3 regions of the Arthrobacter sp. MYb224 genome follow, and region 2 is predicted to be linked to each of the others. Evidence: riboswitches for the same ligand, from Rfam matches in the RefSeq annotation. Region 2 holds a riboswitch; each other region holds the start of a gene.
The links. A riboswitch is a leader RNA that binds a small molecule or an ion and turns the genes downstream of it on or off. The one in region 2 is predicted to bind S-adenosylmethionine.
Positions count from the first base shown of each region.

Region 1: it holds a riboswitch for S-adenosylmethionine, as region 2 does, so the genes downstream of both, CQ017_RS09675 (methionine ABC transporter ATP-binding protein) here and CQ017_RS12750 (flavin reductase family protein) in region 2, are expected to answer to the same signal.
Region 3: it holds a riboswitch for S-adenosylmethionine, as region 2 does, so the genes downstream of both, CQ017_RS03325 (acyl-CoA dehydrogenase family protein) here and CQ017_RS12750 (flavin reductase family protein) in region 2, are expected to answer to the same signal.

Region 1 is NZ_PCPU01000004.1:244,996-251,552, forward strand. Features, by position in the region: gene CQ017_RS09665 (MetQ/NlpA family ABC transporter substrate-binding protein) at 114-1,025, opposite strand; gene CQ017_RS09670 (methionine ABC transporter permease) at 1,051-1,746, opposite strand; gene CQ017_RS09675 (methionine ABC transporter ATP-binding protein) at 1,743-2,777, opposite strand; SAM riboswitch class I at 2,924-3,013, opposite strand; gene CQ017_RS09680 (ASCH domain-containing protein) at 3,290-3,805, opposite strand; gene ggt (gamma-glutamyltransferase) at 4,055-5,878, shown strand; gene CQ017_RS09690 (LLM class flavin-dependent oxidoreductase) at 5,960-6,557, opposite strand, start outside.
Region 2 is NZ_PCPU01000006.1:131,351-137,907, forward strand. Features, by position in the region: gene dnaB (replicative DNA helicase) at 221-1,576, opposite strand; gene CQ017_RS12750 (flavin reductase family protein) at 2,231-2,731, opposite strand; SAM riboswitch class IV at 2,838-2,954, opposite strand; gene CQ017_RS12755 (sorbosone dehydrogenase family protein) at 3,188-4,309, shown strand; gene CQ017_RS12760 (AMP-binding protein) at 4,449-6,059, shown strand; gene CQ017_RS12765 (dihydrofolate reductase family protein) at 6,143-6,557, shown strand, end outside.
Region 3 is NZ_PCPU01000002.1:3,827-10,383, reverse strand. Features, by position in the region: gene CQ017_RS03335 (LysR substrate-binding domain-containing protein) at 15-932, opposite strand; gene CQ017_RS03330 (acyl-CoA dehydrogenase family protein) at 1,586-2,815, opposite strand; gene CQ017_RS03325 (acyl-CoA dehydrogenase family protein) at 2,849-4,075, opposite strand; SAM riboswitch class I at 4,130-4,220, opposite strand; gene CQ017_RS03320 (GntP family permease) at 4,706-6,067, opposite strand; gene CQ017_RS03315 (sugar diacid recognition domain-containing protein) at 6,330-6,557, opposite strand, start outside.

The DNA.
Region 1 (6,557 bases), on a different contig from region 2:
TGATCAAGGGTGGATTTGCTCGCTCGCCAACGAAACATTCGGGATAAAAGCGAACGGCCAGCCCGAACCTCTCTGGTTCAGGCTGGCCGTTCGCATAGTTCCAGTGAGCGGCCCTACTCGGCGGATACCGGAGTCAGCACTCCTTGGACCAACGGATCCTCGGTGTTCTTCAGGTATTCCTGCAGTCTTGGATCGGAGAACACCTCGATTAGCTTGGCTGCATCGGCAGTTTTGGAGAACTCGGTGCCGAAGATCAGCTTGGAGGCGAAGGTTCTAGGCGGTTCCGGGAACAGGATTCCCTTGTCGCGGCCGACCTTTCCGGCATCGAACTGCGACACGTATCCGATGGCTGCATCCACATCGTCTAGCATGCGCGGCATGGCGAGGAGGTCTGCTTCCTTCAGCTCGAAGCCGCGCGGGTTGTCAACCACGTCGGCCATCTTCGCGGTACGCGGTTCGATGTCGGGGTTCAGGCCGAGCAGTCCCTCGCGCTCCAGGAGCCAAAGCGCTTGCCCCTGGTTGGCGACGTCGTTAGGCAGGAGCAGCGTCGACCCCTCGGGGAGAACCTCGACCGATTCGTAGCGGGTGGAATACAGACCGAAGCCCCATTGGTACAGTTCAACGGTTGGCGTCAATTCCACGCCGGCGGCTTCTGCCGATTGCCGCATGTACCACTCATGTTCAAAGATGGTCGCGTCGAACTGCCCTTCGGCCACGGCGCGGTTCGCCTGGATTGGATCCTGAAGCCCAATGGGTTCTATCTCGATTCCATAATCCGGCGCGATGGTCTCGGCCACGAATTTCAGGATCTTCTCTTCCCCGGCCATTGCCGGTTCAAAATGGACCTTGAAATTCGTTTTGCCGGGCTCGGTGGACGCGAGCGCTGGAGCGGACTTTTGCTGAACCAGCAACGCGCCAAGGACGAGCGCCACAATGGTCGCGCATGCCGCGATGGTCCAAGGCAGTTTCGCGGTGTTTTTACGCAGAGTGAAGCCATGGTCATGGCCTTTGGGTGAAGTCGTCATGTTCTTCTCGTTTGTTCTAGGGCGCTTAGGGGCGGGCCAGCGCGCGGGCGATGCGATCGCCGAGGAATTGGACTGCTTGCACGGTCAGAATGAGCGCAAGGATCGTGGCAAGCATGACATTCATGTCGAACCGCTGATAGCCGTAGGTGACCGCCAGATAGCCGATGCCGCCGGCCCCGATGGTTCCCGCGATGGCCGAATACTCGACCATCGAGATGGTGTTCAGCGTGACGGCGGAGGCCAGGGCGGGCAGCGCCTCACGGATCTGGGTTGCCCCGATGATTTGCAGCGGCGATCCACCGGTCACCAGCCCGACGGCCAGGTTCTCCTTAGGCAGATCATTGAGCGCGTTCTGCACGAGCCGCGCGAAGAAGGGAATGCCCGCAATGGTCATCGGCACCACTGCTGCCCAAATGCCGATGGTGGTTCCGGTCACCCATTTGGTGAATGGAATAATCGCCGCCATCAAGACCAGGAACGGCAATGAGCGTCCCATGTTGACGAACCAGCTCAGTGCCGCATGGCTCTTGTCGTGCGGAAAGAGACCCTGCCGGTCGGTGTTGAACAGCGCCAAACCCATGATGCCGCCAAAAATGATCACCAAGACCATCACGATGCCGACCATTGCCCAGGTCTGTCCATAGGCAGGAAGCATCAGGGCGGGCAGTTCGTTCCATGGGGTGTCGGTACCGACCGCTGCGCTTTCGGTTGGGATTCTCATACCGCCACCTCGATGCGTTCCGCGCGGTCGGCCACACTCGCGAGGAGCTGCTGGGATCGTGGCGTGGCGCGCAATCCCCATCCAGCCAAGACGGCAATAGCTCGTTCTGCGGCAATGCCCGCGAGACCGATTTCAACGCGGCCCAGCGTTCCCTCGTGGTGTGCTTCCACGGAGCCACCGAGCAGCGCGACCCGCGCGCCATGTTCGGTTCCCAGCCGGGATATCCAGGCTGGGTCCACATTTGCCGCCTGGTAGGCCACGGTCAGCGTGAAGTCGTAGCCGGCGGGCACCAGATCGGGGCGCAATGGCAGAAGCTTTGAACCGGTCACCGATCCCGGATCCGCTACCAGGCCTCGAAGTTCGCCGTACTCGGCGATTCGACCGCCATCGAGTTGCGCGACGCGGTCGGCGATATGGCGCACCACATCCATCTCGTGGGTGATCAAGATAATCGCCAAGCCCAAGTCGGTGCGCAGGGAATCAAGCAGTTCCAGCACCTGCGTGGTGGATTCCGGGTCGAGCCCCGAGGTTGCTTCATCGGAGAGCAGCAGACGCGGACGCAGCGCCAGCGCTCGGGCAATGCCCACGCGTTGGCGTTGGCCACCGGAAAGTTCTCCGGGGTACGAATTTGCCCAATCCGCCAGACCTACGCGATTCAGGAGTTCAGCGACCCGGTTTTCCATCTCGTGGTGGACTACTCCCAGGTTTCGCAGCGGCAACGCAACGTTTTCGGCTACCGTCATGCGGCGCAAAAGGGCCGAGTTCTGGAAGATCGTGCCGATGGCACGACGTTCGGCGCATAGTTCTTTGCCAGAGAGCACCGACAAGTCCTTGCCTTCTACCAGGATCTGACCGCTGCTGGGCTTTTCCAACAGCGAGATGCAATGGGACAAGGTGGACTTCCCGGCGCCTGAGGGCCCAACCACCGCGGTGATTGTCCCCGATTGAACGTCCAGGTCGATCCCCTTGAGGACCTCCACACGGCCCTGGGCCGTTTCGTAGTGCTTATGCAGCTGGCGAATCTCAATCATGTGATCGTCCAGATAACGTCGTTTGCATTTGTTCTCCTTGGTGCTGGCACCGCGCAGAGTCTCAAACAGCGACGATCCACGGATTCAGGATGCCGCTGGCTTTCGCCAGGCTCTGAATCTCGGGAACAAAGCCGGTGTTTCAGACTGCTCCATCGGTCCTGGCTGTAGCACCGGCCCCGTGAGGGTGGTTGCTGCGACGTCGTTGAGCCAGGTCTCTCGGTCGCTCTGGATGGTTACCATTCGATAGGTGAATCGAACAGTTTCAGTCTGTGCCCGTGCCCGCTTCGTGAACAACCATGACGTTATATACGCGTCATGAAGTCGACCTCGGTGCGCAGATCGGCGGAAAACCGGCCATAAATGCGCGACTCACCCGTCATATGTCGCCACGTGACGACGCTGAATTCGCATCTTGACTCAGGAGAACTCGGCGGGTGCGAGGACGCCCCTGGGCCTGAACGCAAAGCAAGCTTCCAGAACCGAAAGGTGGAGATGAATTAGGTGCCTGGAAGCTAGCTGCGCGGCCAGACCACTTCGAAGCGTTCGCACACGATCCGCTCACCGGGCACGCCGGTCATTGCCGGTTCCCACTGCTTGGCGAAATCTGCCTGCTGCGTCCGTTTCCAGAACTTTTCGTGTTCCCGGCGCCAGCTGGCCAGACTACGGTCATCCTCGCCCTCGGCAAAGGCAAAATCTGCATCCACCTGGTCGAATGATTTCAGCGTCACCTCGCTGGTACGCAGGATAATTTTCGGTGTCCCGGAGCCGTCGCAGGCGATCCAGTGCGAACCGACCCGCGGAAGCGGTTCGTTCTCGGCAAGGTACTCGTTTTCAAGGCTTGAGGTGGCACGTTTCTGCCCGTGGGTTACCTGATGCAGCAGTGCCTCGGCGAGCTCAGCGCTGTCTCCGAAGTATTCCACCACGTAGTCGCCCGGATCGGTGGCACAGCTGTTTCGGTAGTCAGCCCACATTTGCGCGGCGGCGGCGAGATCTACCGGGGGCAGCTCGGAGGTAGGTTCATTGCTCATTCTCCTAGCCTAAACGCAGTCCGGCCACCGAAGCTGCTGTATTCGGTGGCCGGATCGCTGGCTGCCGCGGTGGCGGCATGCCCTCCGAAGCCCTTGAGGCGACGGCGGTGAATCCGACGCTAGTGAAGTCTTCACCTGAGCGTAATGAGCGACAAGCATGCGCGGTGACGCGTGTCACAGCCTAAGTCTCAGGTGCTTCTCCCGTAAATTGGCGCTTGCTTCATCCCCACCTTTTCAGGAGATCAAAGTATGTCACGAGCAAGTACGAGAGCTATCGCCAGCGCCGCGGCACTGGCGCTGGGACTGGGAACTTTCACCGCCCTTCCGGCCAGCGCCGATCCCAGGGCGACCGACAAAACGCCTACGGCCAAAGGCAGCGGCGGCGCAGTCTCCTCCGTAGACCCGGAAGCGACCGCCGCCGGAATCGAGATCCTGCGCAAAGGCGGCAACGCGGTTGATGCGGCGGTCGCAACGGCGGCCGCGCTGGGCGTGACCGAGCCTTATAGCGCGGGCATCGGCGGCGGCGGCTACTTCATGTACTACGACGCGAAAACCGGAAAAATCAGCACCATCGACGGCCGGGAGACCGCACCGGCAGCAATGCCCCAAGATGCCTTCATCGATCCGGAAACCGGCGAGCCCTACAACTTCACTCCCGAACTGGTGACCAGCGGCGTGGCGGTCGGCGTGCCCGGCACCCTGGCCACCTGGCAGCGCGCGCTGGACAATTGGGGTTCCCAAAGCCTGAAGAAAGTTCTGCACCCAGCCACCCAGGTAGCTTCACGCGGCTTCGTTGTCGATGAAACATTCCGCGAACAGACCCTGGATAACAAGGAACGCTTCGCGACCTTCGGCTCCACCAGCGAGCTATTCCTGCCCGATGGCGATGCGCCGCACGTTGGCAGCATCTTCAAGAACCCGGATCTTGCCCAGACCTACCGGTTGCTGGCGAAGCAGGGCCCCTCGGCGTTCTACCAGGGCGAAATGGCCGAAGAAATATCCCAGACGGTGCAGGCTCCGCCCACGTCCGCGGACACCGAACTCCCGGTTCCGGCTGGCTATGTGAGCACCGCCGATCTCGCGGACTACGAGGTCGTGGAGCAGCAGCCAACCCAGGTCAGCTACCGCGGCCTCGATGTTTACGGCATGGCTCCATCCTCCAGCGGAGGAACCACCATCGGTGAATCGCTGAATGTTCTCGGCGAGTTCGACCTCGCCGGCATGGAGCGGCCCACCGCGCTTCATCACTACTTCGAGGCGACAGCCCTGGCCTACGCCGACCGTGGCAAATTTGTCGGCGACCCGGCCTTTGTGGATGTTCCCACCGATACGCTGACCGACAAGCTCTTCGGCGTCGACCGGGCGTGCGCGGTAAACCCCGAACAGGCCGCGGAGAAGCCGGTGGCGCCGGGCGACATCGAGGACTATGACGCAGTGTGCCCGGCGGCAACCAGCGAGCCGGTGGTTGAGCAGGATACCGAGAACATCTCCACCACCCACCTGTCGGTGGTGGACCGCTGGGGCAACGTCGTCTCCTACACCCTGACCATCGAGCAGACCGGCGGCTCGGGCATCGTGGTGCCCGAGCGCGGCTTCCTGCTGAACAACGAGCTGACCGATTTCTCCACGGTGTACGATCCCGCCGACCCGAACCGGATCGAGCCGGGCAAGCGTCCGCGCTCCTCGATGGCGCCCACGATCGTGCTGCGCGATGGCGAACCGATGCTCGCCATCGGCTCCCCCGGCGGCTCCACCATCATCACCACGGTGCTGCAGACCCTGGTGAACCGCATTGACCTGGGCATGGATCTGAGCGAAGCCATCGCGGCCCCGCGCGCCTCGCAGCGCAATACCGCGGCGGTGACGGCGGAGCCCGAATTCATCGAGGCCTATGGGCCGGCGCTTGAGGCTTTCGGGCACAAGCTCACCGCCGCCGGTGATTCCTTCACCCCGCAGGCTGAGATCGGTGCGGTTGAGGCGGTGGAAATCGCCGCAGACGGGACCTTGATCGCGGCGGCTGAACCAAACCGCCGCGGAGGCGGTTCGGCCATGGTGGTGAACCCGGCCAAATAGCCGTTAAAGCCAGCGAGTCCCCGCGGAATTCAACATTTCGCGGGGACTCGCTGGCTTTGCTAGCGCTTGATCTTCAAGGATTTAGGCCTTGGTGGCCAATCGGTTGGAGATCTTGTACTGGGCCGCGCGGTGGGTGTCCTTCACGCGGTCGCCGGCGCCGAACAACTTGTGGCGCAGCGAGCCCTCGGTGTATTCGGTCTTGTAGACCCCGCGTGCCTGAAGCTCGGGAACCACGTACTCGACGACGTCCTCGAAGGTACCTGGAGTGACAGCATAGGCGAGGTTGAAGCCATCCACGTCGGTGTAGTCCACCCAGTCGATGAGCTTCTCGGCGACCTCGGCACCCGAACCGACGGAGACCGGACCGAATCCGCCCACGCCGATCCATTCGGCCAGCTGCCGGATGGTCCATGGCTTTCCGGTATCACCGCTGGCCTTCTTGAAGGTTTCCACCGAGGACTGGATGGCGTTGGACTTCACGTCGTCGCCAATCACGTCATCTGGTCCGTAAGCGGACATGTCGATGCCGGTCCAACCCGAAAGCAATGCCAGCGCGCCGTCGATATCCACGTAGGAGCTGTAGTCCTCGAACTTTGCCTGGGCAAGTTCCGAAGTTTCGGCGGTGATGATGGTCTGCATGGCGAAGATCTTGATGTCGTGGCGGCCACGGCCTGCGGCC
Region 2 (6,557 bases):
CTGCCTAGCGCTGATGGTGGGAGCTACCGGGATACTCTCCAGCGGTGTCCTTGGCCTTTTCTAGGCAGCCAGCCCCACGCGCGGCGCGAATGGACGGCGCTTTCAGCACTATCATCGGCACGAAGCCATGCACGGAGAACGCAGCTGAACCAAGGGGCAGGGCCAAGAAATCTTGCGGATTTCTGGACCCTGCCCTGTGCCGTAGGCCTGCCTCGGCAGGCTAGCCGTCGTTCTGCATGTTGCTGAAGCGCGAATAGTGGCCCTGGAACGCCACGGTGATGGTCTTGGTGGGGCCGGCACGGTGCTTTGCGATGATCACGTCGGCTTCACCCGGACGGTTTTCCTTGTCGTAGACATCGTCACGGTGCAGCAGGATTACCATATCGGCGTCCTGCTCGATCGATCCCGATTCACGAAGGTCCGAGATCATTGGTTTCTTGTCGGTGCGCTGCTCGGAACCACGGTTCAGCTGCGAGAGGGCAACCAGCGGAACATCGAGTTCCTTGGCCAGCAGCTTGAGGTTACGCGAGAACTCGGACACTTCCTGCTGGCGCGATTCCACGCGCTTGCCCGAGCTCATCAGCTGCAGGTAGTCGAGGATGATCATGCGCAGCTCGTTGCGCTGCTTCAGCCGTCGGCACTTGGCGCGGATTTCCATCATGGACATATTCGGCGAATCGTCGATGAACAGCGGAGCTTCGTTCAAGCGACCCATCGTGGTCGCAATCTTCGTCCATTGTGCGTCTTCCACCGAACCCTTGCGCAGATCCTGCAGCTGGATGGATGCTTCTGCCGAGAGCAGGCGCATCGCAATTTCGTTGCGGCCCATTTCCAGCGAGAAGAAGACGGTGGCCATATTGTTCTTAATTGCCGCGGAACGGGCGAAGTCCAGGGCGAAGGTCGACTTACCCACTGCGGGGCGGGCGGCGATGATGATCATCTGACCACCCTTCAACCCCTGGGTCAGTTCGTCGAATTCGTAGAACCCGGTTGGCACGCCGGTAATTCCGTCGCCGGCGTTCGCCGCATTCTCGATCTCATCGACGGTTCCCTCGATGATGTCGCTCAGGCGCACGTAGTCTTCGCTGTTGCGGTTCTCGGCGACCTTGTACACCTCGGCCTGCGCCTCGTTGACGATCGCGTCAACCTCACCATCGGGCGAATAGCCCATCTGGACGATCCGGGTCCCGGCATCGACCAGTCGGCGCAATACGGCGCGTTCGCGCACGATTTCGGCGTAGTAGCCGGCGTTCGCGGCGGTGGGCACCTGCTGGATGAGGTTGTGCAGATAGGCGGCGCCACCCACGCGGGCGATCTCGCTGCGCTTGGTGAGCAGATCGGAGACCGTCACGGCATCGGCTGGTTCGCCTCGTCCGTAGAGATCGATGATTGCGTCAAAAATGGATTCATGGGCCGGGCGATAGAAATCTGTTCCGCGCAGCGCCTCGACCACGTCGGCGATCGCATCCTTCGACAGCATCATGCCGCCAAGAACCGACATTTCGGCAGGAATATCCTGCGGCGGGGTGCGACCCGCTTCCGAACCCTGACTCTCGTAGACCGGCTCCGCGCTCATAACTGACACTTCCATCCCCTATTGACCCTCTGGGAAATACCCTTGTGCCATGATGGCAACACTCAAGCATGTCACCGCCAACCGACGTTATCGTGTCGGCGGTACCTGTGGATATATCAGTCCCAAAGCCAACAGTAGGTCTCTTATCCATAGCCGCAAACTCTGTTATCCACAAGATCTGTGGATAATCCCCCTCTAGCTGTGGATGACCCTGTGTGCGACTTGGGGAGAAGCTTGTGGATTACCCCACTTAAGTTGTGCTAATGACTATCTGACTTGGAGTTTGTTGTTTGCACACCTGTGGATAGAAAGTTAATTTCTTTGTAGAGTCAACCTTCGCAAATGACGTTATCCACAGCATAACTCGCGGGATTCCGGTGTTTTCAACCTGCTTCATCGACTTATCAACGTACCATCCACAGAGGTGTGGATAGTTTTGTGGAAAGAATCTTCGTGAAGAACGCGGTAGTCACCGCTCCAAAAAGCTACTGAAACGTAACTTCGAGGCGAGTAATCCACAATTCGATGCAGAGCACCCCTCTGCGGTCATATGAACTTAACGCGCCCGCGCGGTCCAAGCTTGCCGGGCCAGTTAAACGACTGCGCGCCACTTGTCAGCGAAAATGACAGGTGGCGCGAAGCGAAGACAACTATTTAGACGAGTTCCGGGACTGGTAACGAGTGAAATCGTGAATCATGGAAAATCGACGGTGAATGCTCGGCGACCTTATGGCCATGGACCTGCAACAGGATGACCCAATGGTCTCCGGCCTCAACCTCACTGTAGATCGTCGTGTCGAGCCACAGCGTTGAGTCATGGATGAACAACGAGCCGTCGTCGCTGGTGTGGGTGTCCACACCGCGGAATCGATCTCCGCTCTTGGAAGCGATCTGCCTGCAGACCCCTTCATTGCGCTCGCTGAGCACCGAAACGCCGATTCGATTTGCGTCCCGCAGCTTCGGCCAAGTGTTCGAGGTTTTCTGCACGGCAAACATCACCAACGCCGGTTCCAAGGAAACCCCTACGGTGAATGAGGAGGCGACGATTCCCGTCTTTTCCCCGTTGACTTCGGCGCACAGAGTGGCAATTCCCGATGGGTGCTGGGCGAAAACCTTGCGCAGCGTCAGTGCGTCAAGTTCTTGATTCAAAGACATGCCTTGACTTCCTTTGCTTCATGCCCACCGGTACGGCGACGGTCGGCGGCAGGCTAAAGCAGCTTTGACTTGCTCTTACCCGCCGTCGAAGGTTTAACGCCTCGATGTGCGGTACTTGTATCGTGCGGTGTTGCGCGACACCGAATCTTCACCTGGAGCACCCCGCTACCGTATAGAGGGTTGCCGGCCAGCTAGCCAGGGCCTTTAGCTGACGCTCATGATTCTGATTAAAACGATATTGGCCTAAGCTCCCGCGCGTCAAACAAATTGCTTCGCAAATCGAAATATTCAACCCAAAATTCGATGAGCCACAAGTATTCGAGGGTCCATCGGAAATTTATTCAATCACAGGAGGGTTCGGATGCGGCTGCGCGGCCCGCTGATACCGCTCCCCTTCGGTGCGATACGAAGCGCCCAGCCTCTTGCATAGCGAACGGATCTTGCTAGCCTGAAACCATGCGGCCTCGAATAGCTGGTAATCCGAAGATCACGGTTTTCCTTGGAATTCTCGCCTGCGCCGCGATGCTCACCGGATGCGCCGCCGAAGCACCGCGTTCCCCCGGCGCCACGTCAAGCAGCAGGGCAGTCGATACCAAGTCGCCCGAACCGCGAAGGATCGCAGCCGAGCTAGCCGCCCCCTGGTCCATGGTCTTCGCCGAAAATACGCTGATCGTTTCAGAACGCGATTCGGGGCGGATCGTGGAAATAGATTCAGCGGGCAATGCCCGGCAAATCATCCGCTTGGACGACGTAGTTCATGGTGGCGAAGGCGGACTGCTTGGGCTGGCCTTTCAACAGCCCTACCTTTTCGCCTACTCCACCGCAGAAGACGGCAACCGCATCCAGCGATTCGAACTTTCCGGCGACAGCGGTGCGCTCGCGCTGAGTCATCCGCGGACGATCCTGTCCGAATTGCCATCGGCAGGAATTCACAACGGGGGGCGTCTAGCCATCGGACCGGATTCGATGCTCTACGCGACCGTGGGAGACGCTGGAAATGAATCCTCGGCTCAAGATCTGGAAAGTCTAGGCGGAAAGATCCTGCGGCTGACCATTCAGGGCGAGGTCCCCGGCGACAACCCCTTCCCCGGTTCGCCGGTATTCAGTTTCGGCCATCGCAATCCACAAGGTATCGCTTGGGCTCCCGACGGAACCATGTATGCCAGCGAGTTTGGGCAGAACCGCTGGGATGAATTGAACATTATTGAGCCCGGAGCCAACTACGGCTGGCCGGTGCACGAAGGCATTGCGGAAGATCCCGAATACCGCGACCCGATCCAGCAATGGAGCACGCAGTCCGCGAGCCCCAGCGGCATCACCATTTACGACGGGGTCCTCTACATCGCCAACCTGCGCGGGGAGCGCCTGCGAACCGTGGAGCTGAGCACGCCTCACGATTCCACCGAGTTCCTCGTAGGTGACCATGGGCGCCTGCGGGACGTGAAGGTCAGCGAGACCGGCGAGCTCTGGGTGCTGACGAATAACACCGACGGTCGCGGCACCCCGCAAGAGGGTGACGACAGGATTCTCGGCATCTCCCCGGAGACGCTCATCGACCGAACTGCCACCCGGCGCTGAATTTCGGCCACTGAACGAATTGATACTGCGGTTCTTGGATTGAACCCGAGGTCCATGCCACCATGAAGGTCGCAAGTGCTTCAGCTCACAGGCGCAGGCTGAAGGAAACCACGGATACGAATCGAAGGATATCGCACACATGGTCATGACTCAGGCTAACCACTCGGAACTCACACCCCTGCGATTCCTGCAGCGTTCGGCCGAGGTATACCCGTCGAAGACCGCGGTGATCCACGGGACCCGCAGGTACAGCTACGCCGAATTCGAGCGGCGCGTGCAACGCTTCGCCCAGGTCGTCAAGGCGCGGATCGCGCCCGGGGACCGCGTCGCGGTACTTGCGCCGAATACTCCCGAGATGCTCATGGCCCACTACGCGGTTCCGCTGGCCGGGGGCGTGCTGATCGCACTGAACACCCGCCTGTCGGCGCCCGAGCTGCGCTATATTATGGATCATTCCGAGTCGAAGCTGCTGTTCGCCGATACCGAATTGTTGGCAAATACTTCGACCCTGCGTTCCGAGATTCCGAGCTTGGAAGCGTTGATCGAGATCACCGATGACCAATACGCCGGTACGCGCCCGACCGTCGCCGTGGACGCGGTGCTCTGCGAGCTGCTGGACGCGGCCGGCGAGGAACGCCTGAGCTACGAGGTGGCAGATGAGCGCGCCCCGATCACGTTGAACTACACCTCGGGCACCACCGGCAAACCCAAGGGCGTGCTGTACTCGCACCGCGGCAGCTACCTGAACTCGCTGAGCGAGGCCCATCACCAAGGCTTCACCGCAAAGACCCGTTACCTGTGGACCCTGCCGATGTTCCACTGCAACGGCTGGTGCACCCCTTGGGCGGTCACCGCCGCGGGTGGCACGCACCTGTGCTTGCGCGGCGTGCGCGAGGATGCGGTGTGGGACGCCATTGAGAATCTTTGCGCCACACATCTGTGCGGAGCCCCCACGGTCTGCTCGATCATTGCCGACTCACCGCGCGCCCACGCCCTGTGCGATCCGCTGCGTATCACCACCGCCGGCGCCCCGCCGTCCCCGGCAATCATCACGAAGCTGCAGAAGCTGGGCATCGAGGTGGTCCATGTATATGGGCTCACCGAGGTCTATGGCCCCTACACCATCTGTGAATACCAGGATGACTGGGATCAACTGGATGCGGACACGCGAGCCGCAATGCTCTCCCGCCAAGGCGTGGGCATGCTGACCGCCGAAAGCGCACGCATCGTCGACGAGAATATGGTGGACGTTCCCGCCGATGGGCAAACCATGGGTGAGATCGTCTTGCGCGGCAACAACGTGATGATTGGCTACTACCGCGATGAGGCAGCCACCGAGCAGGCCTTTTTCGGCGGTTACTTCCATACCGGCGATCTGGGAGTGATGCACCCGGACGGCTACCTCCAGGTCCGTGACCGGGCCAAGGACATCATCATTTCAGGTGGAGAGAACATCTCCACCATTGAGGTCGAACAGGCTCTCGCCGCGCACCCGCAGGTGCTGGATCTTGCGGTGGTGGGCGTCCCCGACGACAAATGGGGCGAGCGTCCGGTCGCCTATGTCATTCGCACCACCGGTTCGAGCCTGGACGAGGCGACCCTGATCAATTTTGCCCGCGAACGGCTAGCTGGATTTAAAGTGCCACGCACCATCGTGTTCCCGCAGGATCTGCCGCGCACCTCTACCGGCAAGGTGCAAAAGAACGTGCTGCGCAATCGAAGCCTTGCAGCGCATTCAGAGAACGCCTGACTTGATGCCTGCTTTGGGTTCCCCCGCGCACCTGCGAGGCGTAAGGTGAGGTGCACTTAGCGCCGATTTCACGGGGAGTTCCCATGGCAGCGACATATACCTTCGACATCTTCTCCAGCCTCGACGGCTTCGGCAGCGCCACCGGAAATTGGGGCGGCTACTGGGGCAAACAGGGCCCGGAGCTGCTCGCTCGGCGGCTCGAGCACTACTCGCCACCCTGCCGGATGGTCTTCGGCGCAAACACCTATCGGCTCTTTGCCCAGTTCTGGGCCGAGGCGGAGAAATATACGGATGTGGATGACCCTTGGGGCGAGGCCATGCACAAGCAGCCTGCCACCGTCATTTCCAACTCCCTCGTCGGCCCGCTGGACTGGCCCGACGCGGCCATTGAGCGCGGTGATGCCCTTGCCGTAGTTCCGCGGCTGAAAGCCGAGTCGCTGGTGCCGCTGCGCTCTCACGGTTCGCTGTCCATGAATCGTTCGCTGTTGGCAGCCGGCC
Region 3 (6,557 bases), on a different contig from region 2:
GAGTCGCAAAGACTCTAGCCAGCCCTGTTTTCTTTTTCGGCTCCAACCTCTTCACAGAAGTCGAGGAATGCGCGCAGCCGCAGGCTCGGACGGTTTGATGCAGTATAGGCGACACAAATATCGCTCTCGCCGACCGGACCCTCAATTTCCAGGATCGCCAGCGGCAGTCCGTCATAGCTGAGATTGACCGGGGGCCGCTGCACCAGCACCGTGTAGCCCAAACCCCGGGCAACCAAACCGCGCACGGCCTCGAAGCTCTGCGAACTCCAACGCACCTTGGGATCCAGGCCCGACATCCGCAGATTCACCAGCTGGTTATCGCGCACCGTCGGAATGTCCAGGGACACGAAATCGTCTCCCGCCAATTCCGACAGCGCCACACTGCCTCGCTTGGCCAGACGGTGGTTGCCTCCGACCAGGACATATGGCCGCCCCGACATGACGCGGCGCCACCCCACGTGCGGCAGGAGATGCCGAGTGTGCGTGAGCACCGCATCCAGATGCCCCTGCAGCATCCGCTCCTGCAGCTCGGCGCCATCTCCCTCGAGGAGGGTCACCTGCAGGTCCGGGTGCACGTTGGTGAAGCGTTCGCAGATCACCGGAATCCAGAAGGCCGCCAGCGAGGAGTAGCAGCCGATGACCAGCGGTCCGGAGAGCTTGGTTTGGCGTTCCACGATTTGATCCTGCACCTCTTCGGCATGGCGCACCAGCTGCTTGGCATCGTGGAGGAAGTCCGTACCTACCGCGGTGAGGACCACGCCGCGCGCCCGGCGCCGCACCAGCAGCTGCGATCCCACCACCCGTTCAAGTTCGTCCATCGCCTGCGACATGGCGGCCTGCGAAATATGGCAGGCGCCGGCGGCCGCGGAGATGGACCCGGTTTCGGCGACGGCGACAAAATACTGTATTTGACGCAGGGTGTAGTTGATCACCCACTCAGTCTAGCCAGCGGCCTAAAACCCACCGAAGCGGATTCCATGAAGCATGCTGCGCACAGCCGTTCGGAACAACCTGGTCGGAGGCGCCTTGGAGCGGACACCTACAATCGAGATGCCCGTTATCTTCAGGCATGCCCGCTTATTGAAGAGGATATAAGTTGCCGCGATGCAGAACTTTCAGAAATACGCTGAGGATCCTCTTCGGGAGGGGAGCAGCCCAGCCCCTATCCCGAGCTGGACTTCATCGAACCGATCATCGCGGTCGTGGCAGACGAGCGCCAGCGCTACAAGCTCGAACAAGAGCTTTCAAGCATCGAGGTCAGCTGGGAGACCCGCGGAGTTTTCGACTGCGGCGAGCATCGGATTGCCGCTGGAGATGTCCTCTACCTCGCGCATTCATTTCTGGCACCATATGCCACGGATTCTGCAGGGAACATGCGCTACGGAATCATGCAATCGCCGAGTCCGAGCGCCGCCTACTATCGGAAGGACACCGCGGACCGCGAGTTACCAGTGCTTTATCTGCAGCGAGTTGTTGTGGGCGAGGTGCATCCAGGGGGTACCGGCGAGCTGCTCGGTGATTGTTGCGCTACACGCTGCAGGCCCGGCGCTCAAGATGAGGGCTGGGCCTGCCCGCTCTGTGGATGCTACTTCGAGGCGCCGATGGCCCAAACCCGCGGCAGCTCGGTGCCGTTGACCGCCAGGTCGCCGATCAGCCGGGCCTTGAACACCCACGGGTTGTGGTTGCCGGCGGTGCGGGCATTGCGCCAGTGCCGATCCAGGTTCTTCGAAACGCTGGTGGCCGAAGCGGCCAGCGCGTCGAAGGCGTGGGTGATCGCGTTGAGCACCAGCGGGGTGAGCACCACCTGGGCCTGCGCACTGGCCAGCTCGGCCGCATCATTGGCCGCCTCGTCTTCCTCCGCCGTCGCCTCGCCCTCGTGCAGCGCCAGCGCGGTTTCATAGGCTCCCTGCAGGGACTGCGACACGCGTTCCACGGTTCCGGCCGCCGCGAACGCAGCCGCCGACACCTCGCCGATGACCTGCAGCAGCTGCGGATCTTCGGCGGCCACGTTGGCGGCGCCGTGGCTGAAGGTGCGCTTGCGGGCCTTCTGCTCGGCGGCGAAGTCGCGTTCGGCGGCCTTGGCGGACCCGGCCAGCACCACCAGCAGCACCTGCTGGTAGAAGGCGGTCTGGTACTTGAAGCGGGTGTCGAAGTCGATCAGGTCCTCCTCGGCGACGACCGCGTCGGTGAAGGTGGAGGTTCCGGTGCCGGTGGTGCGCTGTCCGAAGCCGTCCCAGTCATCGGCCAGCACCACGCCGGGCTGGTGCCGGTTGACCGCGGCGATCACGCGCTTGCCGGTATCGGTGCGCTCGGCGTAGGTATCCAGCCAGTCGGCGAAGATCGAGCCGGTGGAATAGTACTTGGTGCCGTTGACCAGGAACCCTCCCTCGCCATCCGGGGTGACCTTGGTGATCACCTCGCCCACCTTCACGGTGCCGATCTCGGTCCAGGAATTCCCCACCAGCTCCCCGGCGGCAAAGCGGGCCAGCCACTTGTCGCGCCCCGGCCCCGGGGCGGCTACCAGGCGGTCTTCGACGAAGGCGAAGTGGGCGCGCAAGGCCTGGGCGATGCTGGAGTCCGCGGCGGCCAGCTCCACGAGCAATTCGAAGAGCTCGGCCAAGGTGGCCCCTGCCCCGCCGTGGGAGACCGGGACACGCAATGCGCCGAAGCCGGCGGCGGCCAGCTCGGCCACCTGCTGGTGCGGCAGTTCTCCGCTGCGGTCGCGTTCGGCGGCGCCGGCGGCGATCTTTTCAAAGTGCGGGGCGAAGCGGGTTTTCAATTCAGCCAGGCGGTTGGCGGTGGCAAGTACGGTCATCAGTTCGGTCCAATCCGTGGGTGCGGTTGAGGTTTAGGTGTAGAGCGAGAGCGGCTGGGTTTCCCCGCGCAGGAAGTACGCGCCGACCTCGATTTTCTTGTAGTCCACCGGGTCGTGCAGCGAGTGGGTGCGCACATTGCGCCAGAACAGATCCAGGCCCACATCATTCTGCGTAGAGGAGGAACCGGTGACCTCGAAGATGCGGTTGGCGACCTCCACGCCGATCTCGGTGGAGACCACCTTGGCCTCGGCGATTTCCACCGCCAGCGCCGCGCGTTCAGGCTGGGTGACATTCCCCGCCTTGGCCAGCAGCGCATCGAATTTGCGGCCGAGCTTCTCGGCCAGGGCGGCCACCGCGGCGGTGCGCGCCTTCAGCTCGCCCACGGTGCGCTGGAAGACGACGTCCTGGGAGTAGGTCTCCGCCGCCGAGAGGAACCAGGCGTTCTTGCGGCCCAGCAGGATTTGCTTGCCGCGGGCCAACGCGCCCTCGGCGATGCCCAGGTAGAAGTTCGCGAAGGCCAGCTGGATCCCGGGGGTGAGCAGGGTGGAGACCGGCTCGTCGGTCACCGCCCCGAGCAGATCGGCGGCCTCGATGCGCACGTTGTGGTACTTCAGCGAGTTCGAGGCGCTCAAGCGCTGGCCCAGGTAGTCCCAGTCATCGACGATTTCCAGCCCTTCCCGGTTGCGCGGGAGGACGAAGGCCAACACTTCGCCGTGTCGCGGGCCTCCGGAGACCTCGGCGTTGACGACGATCACCTCGCCGACTCCGGAGCCGGTGGAGAAACGCTTGAAACCGTTCAGCCGGAAGCCATCGTCCTCCGCGGTGAGCGTCAGCTGCGGGTCCACCGGATTCACCGAATCGCCCCAGAGCCAGCCTCCGGCCACGGTCCGCTGCCACCACTCGGCCTGGGCTTCGGCCGGAGCGTAGAAGGCGATGCCGGACTGGTTGATGTAGTGGTAGGCCAGCAGCTGGGAGATGGACCCGTCGGCCGCGGCCAGGATGCGGATGGTTTCAAAAGCGGTGGCCCAGTGCGCTCCGGCTCCCCCGAATTCGGCCGGAACCAGCAGGTTCAGCAGCCCGGCCTCGCGCAGCAGCTGCACCTCGGCGAAGGGCTGCTCGTTTTTGCGGTCGCGCTCCAGCGCGTCCGCGGCCAGGGTGGCCGCGACCTGCTCGGCGATCTCGCGCCAGTGGGCGAGCTCGGCCTCGTCTGCGCTCCCGGTGTAGGGAACGCGGGGCAGTTGCGTGCTCAGTACGGTCATTTTCGTTCTCCCTTAGAGTCTTGCTCCGAAGGAAGCAGAAAGTTGCTTTCTGCTGATCCATCGAACCTGGCGTTAGCACTAGCTGCCGAATGCAGGCTTGCTGCGGCGTCGTCGAGCCAGGTCTCTCAGCCGCTCTGGATGGTTGGTACTTCGAGTGAAACACCGCGGCATGAGCGGATGGAAGGAGCACGTCATCCGACGGAATAGTCGGTCAGAAGTCGTCACAAAGCGAGATTTCCGGCGGACTTGGACCGCCCCGAAGGCGCTGGGACGCCGTCATACTTCTGGAGGTTACGTCATCGGCGATCGGAGAGCTTGATATCCGGATCCAGCATCAATCGACCGGGCACCTGTCAGGGGGATCTCGGTTTCTCAATTAGCCGACAGCGATAAGCGTCAGCGAATGCGGGGGTGGATCATGGATCCAGCGATCAGGCATCCCGGATGGCCGGATTGCCGGTCGTTGTTCCCATGCCCGTAATCCTTGCCCAGCAAGCCAATGGGGAAAGCTGGGCTGTGCTCGAAGTTGCAGCCTTGCCTTGCCTATTGCGGCCATCCCGCCAGTTAAACCAATAACCGCGCCATCCTCTGATGGCGCGGTTATTGGTTGATGCAGGCTTCTTGGATTTACTAGAGCAGGAATGCCCCGAGGATCCAGACGGTAGCAAATGCGGCGGTGCCCTGGATGGCGGTGGCCACGCTCAAGGTCTTGTAGGCCGTGATCACCGGGATGCGGCTGAGCTGGGAGACCACCCAGAAGTAGGAATCGTTGGCATGCGAGACGACCATCGCGCCGGCGCCAACTGCCAGGACACTGAGCACCATGCCCAGTTCGGAGTCCAGACCGAGGGATCCGAGCATCGGGGCGACCAGCGCCGAGGTGGTCACCATCGATACGGTGGATGAGCCCTGCGCCGACTTCAATGCCGCGGCGATCAGGAATGGCACAGCCAGTCCGAGACCCAAGCCGCTGAGCGAATCGGAGAGGATCGTGGTCAGCTCCGAGGCTGCCAGCACAGCACCAAAGGCTGCGCCGGCACCGGTAATGAGCAGGATGGGCGCCGCGGTGCGCACGGCTTCGTGCATCTGCTCGTTGAAGTCGGCAAGCTTCTTATTGCCGTTCAGCAGCAAGGTCGCGGCGAGCAAACCGAAGATCAGCGCGATCACCGGGGTGCCGATGAAGGACAGTGCTTCCAGTGCGGCGCCTTCGCCGAAGGGATGCGATGGAAGCTTGGCGATCGATGCCGCGCAGATCAAGACCAGCGGAACGAGGATCGGCAGGAAGGCCAAGCCAGGGCTTGGCAGCTTGCCGAAGCTTGCACGCAGCTGCTCGTAATCTAGTTCGGAGATGTCGTTCTCATCCTCGGATGGCAGCGGAGTCCACGTGGACTTGTTGAAGCGGCTGGCATAGAACAGCCCGGCCATGGCCGAGACCACTGCCACCGGCAGGCCGATGGCGATGATCAATCCGAGGTTGTCGGCGATGCCGATGGACTCGGCGGCTGCCAGCGGTCCTGGGGTCGGCGGGACCATGGTGTGGGTGGCATACAGGCCGGTCATCAAGGCAATGGAGGTGGCCAGCGTGGAAACACCGGTGCGCAGGGTGATGGCCTTGCGCAGGGAGTTGAGCACCACGTAGCCCGAGTCGCAGAAGACCGGTATGGAAACGATGTAGCCGATGAGCGACAGCGTCAGGTTGGGGAATCTGGTGCCCAGCAGCTTGATCAGCGCATCGGCCATGGAGATCGCGGCCCCGGAACGCTCCAGGATGATGCCGATCATCGTGCCGAAGAGGATTACGAGGCCAATATTGCCCATGGTGCTGCCAAAGGCGGTGGTCACCGTGGAGGCGACCTCGGCGATGGGGATCTTGTAGGCGAAGGCCGCGAGGATGGCCGCGCCGATGAGGGCGAGGAAGGGGCTGATTTTCCAGCGTGCGGTGACCAGCACAATGGCCACCACGAGGATCAGCAGAACGAGGAGTTCATACACGGCGAGTTGGCTCCTTTGCCAATATCTGTGGCCCCCAGCCCGAACCTGCAATGGCGCAGGCGGTCGTTCTGGGTGCGAGTTCCGGCCCGTTGCTGCCGCCCGCTATTCCGCCAGGTCAAGCTGCTCAGGCTTTTCCTGCGAAGGCTGTTTCGGCCGGGAGGACCGGTTCAGCGGGCGCTCAACTTCGAGCATCTTGCCAATACTAGGGACTGCGGACTCAATCGCCTATGGGCGCACGCCCATATTCTTATGCCGGAAATTCCTAGAATATGTGTTTCTGGTCTAGGGCTACCGCTGCGTAGATGGCATGCTGCAGCCGCACCGCCTGACCGGTGTGGCGGATGTCCACCCCGGCGATCAGGGCTATGCGCTCCAGACGCTGCACCAGGGTATTGCGGTGTATGTGCAGTTCGGTTGCGGCCTGAGTCATCGATGCTGCGGCTGTGACGACCAGCAACGTCTTCGCTTGCTCTTCGCTCAGGTCCCGGGC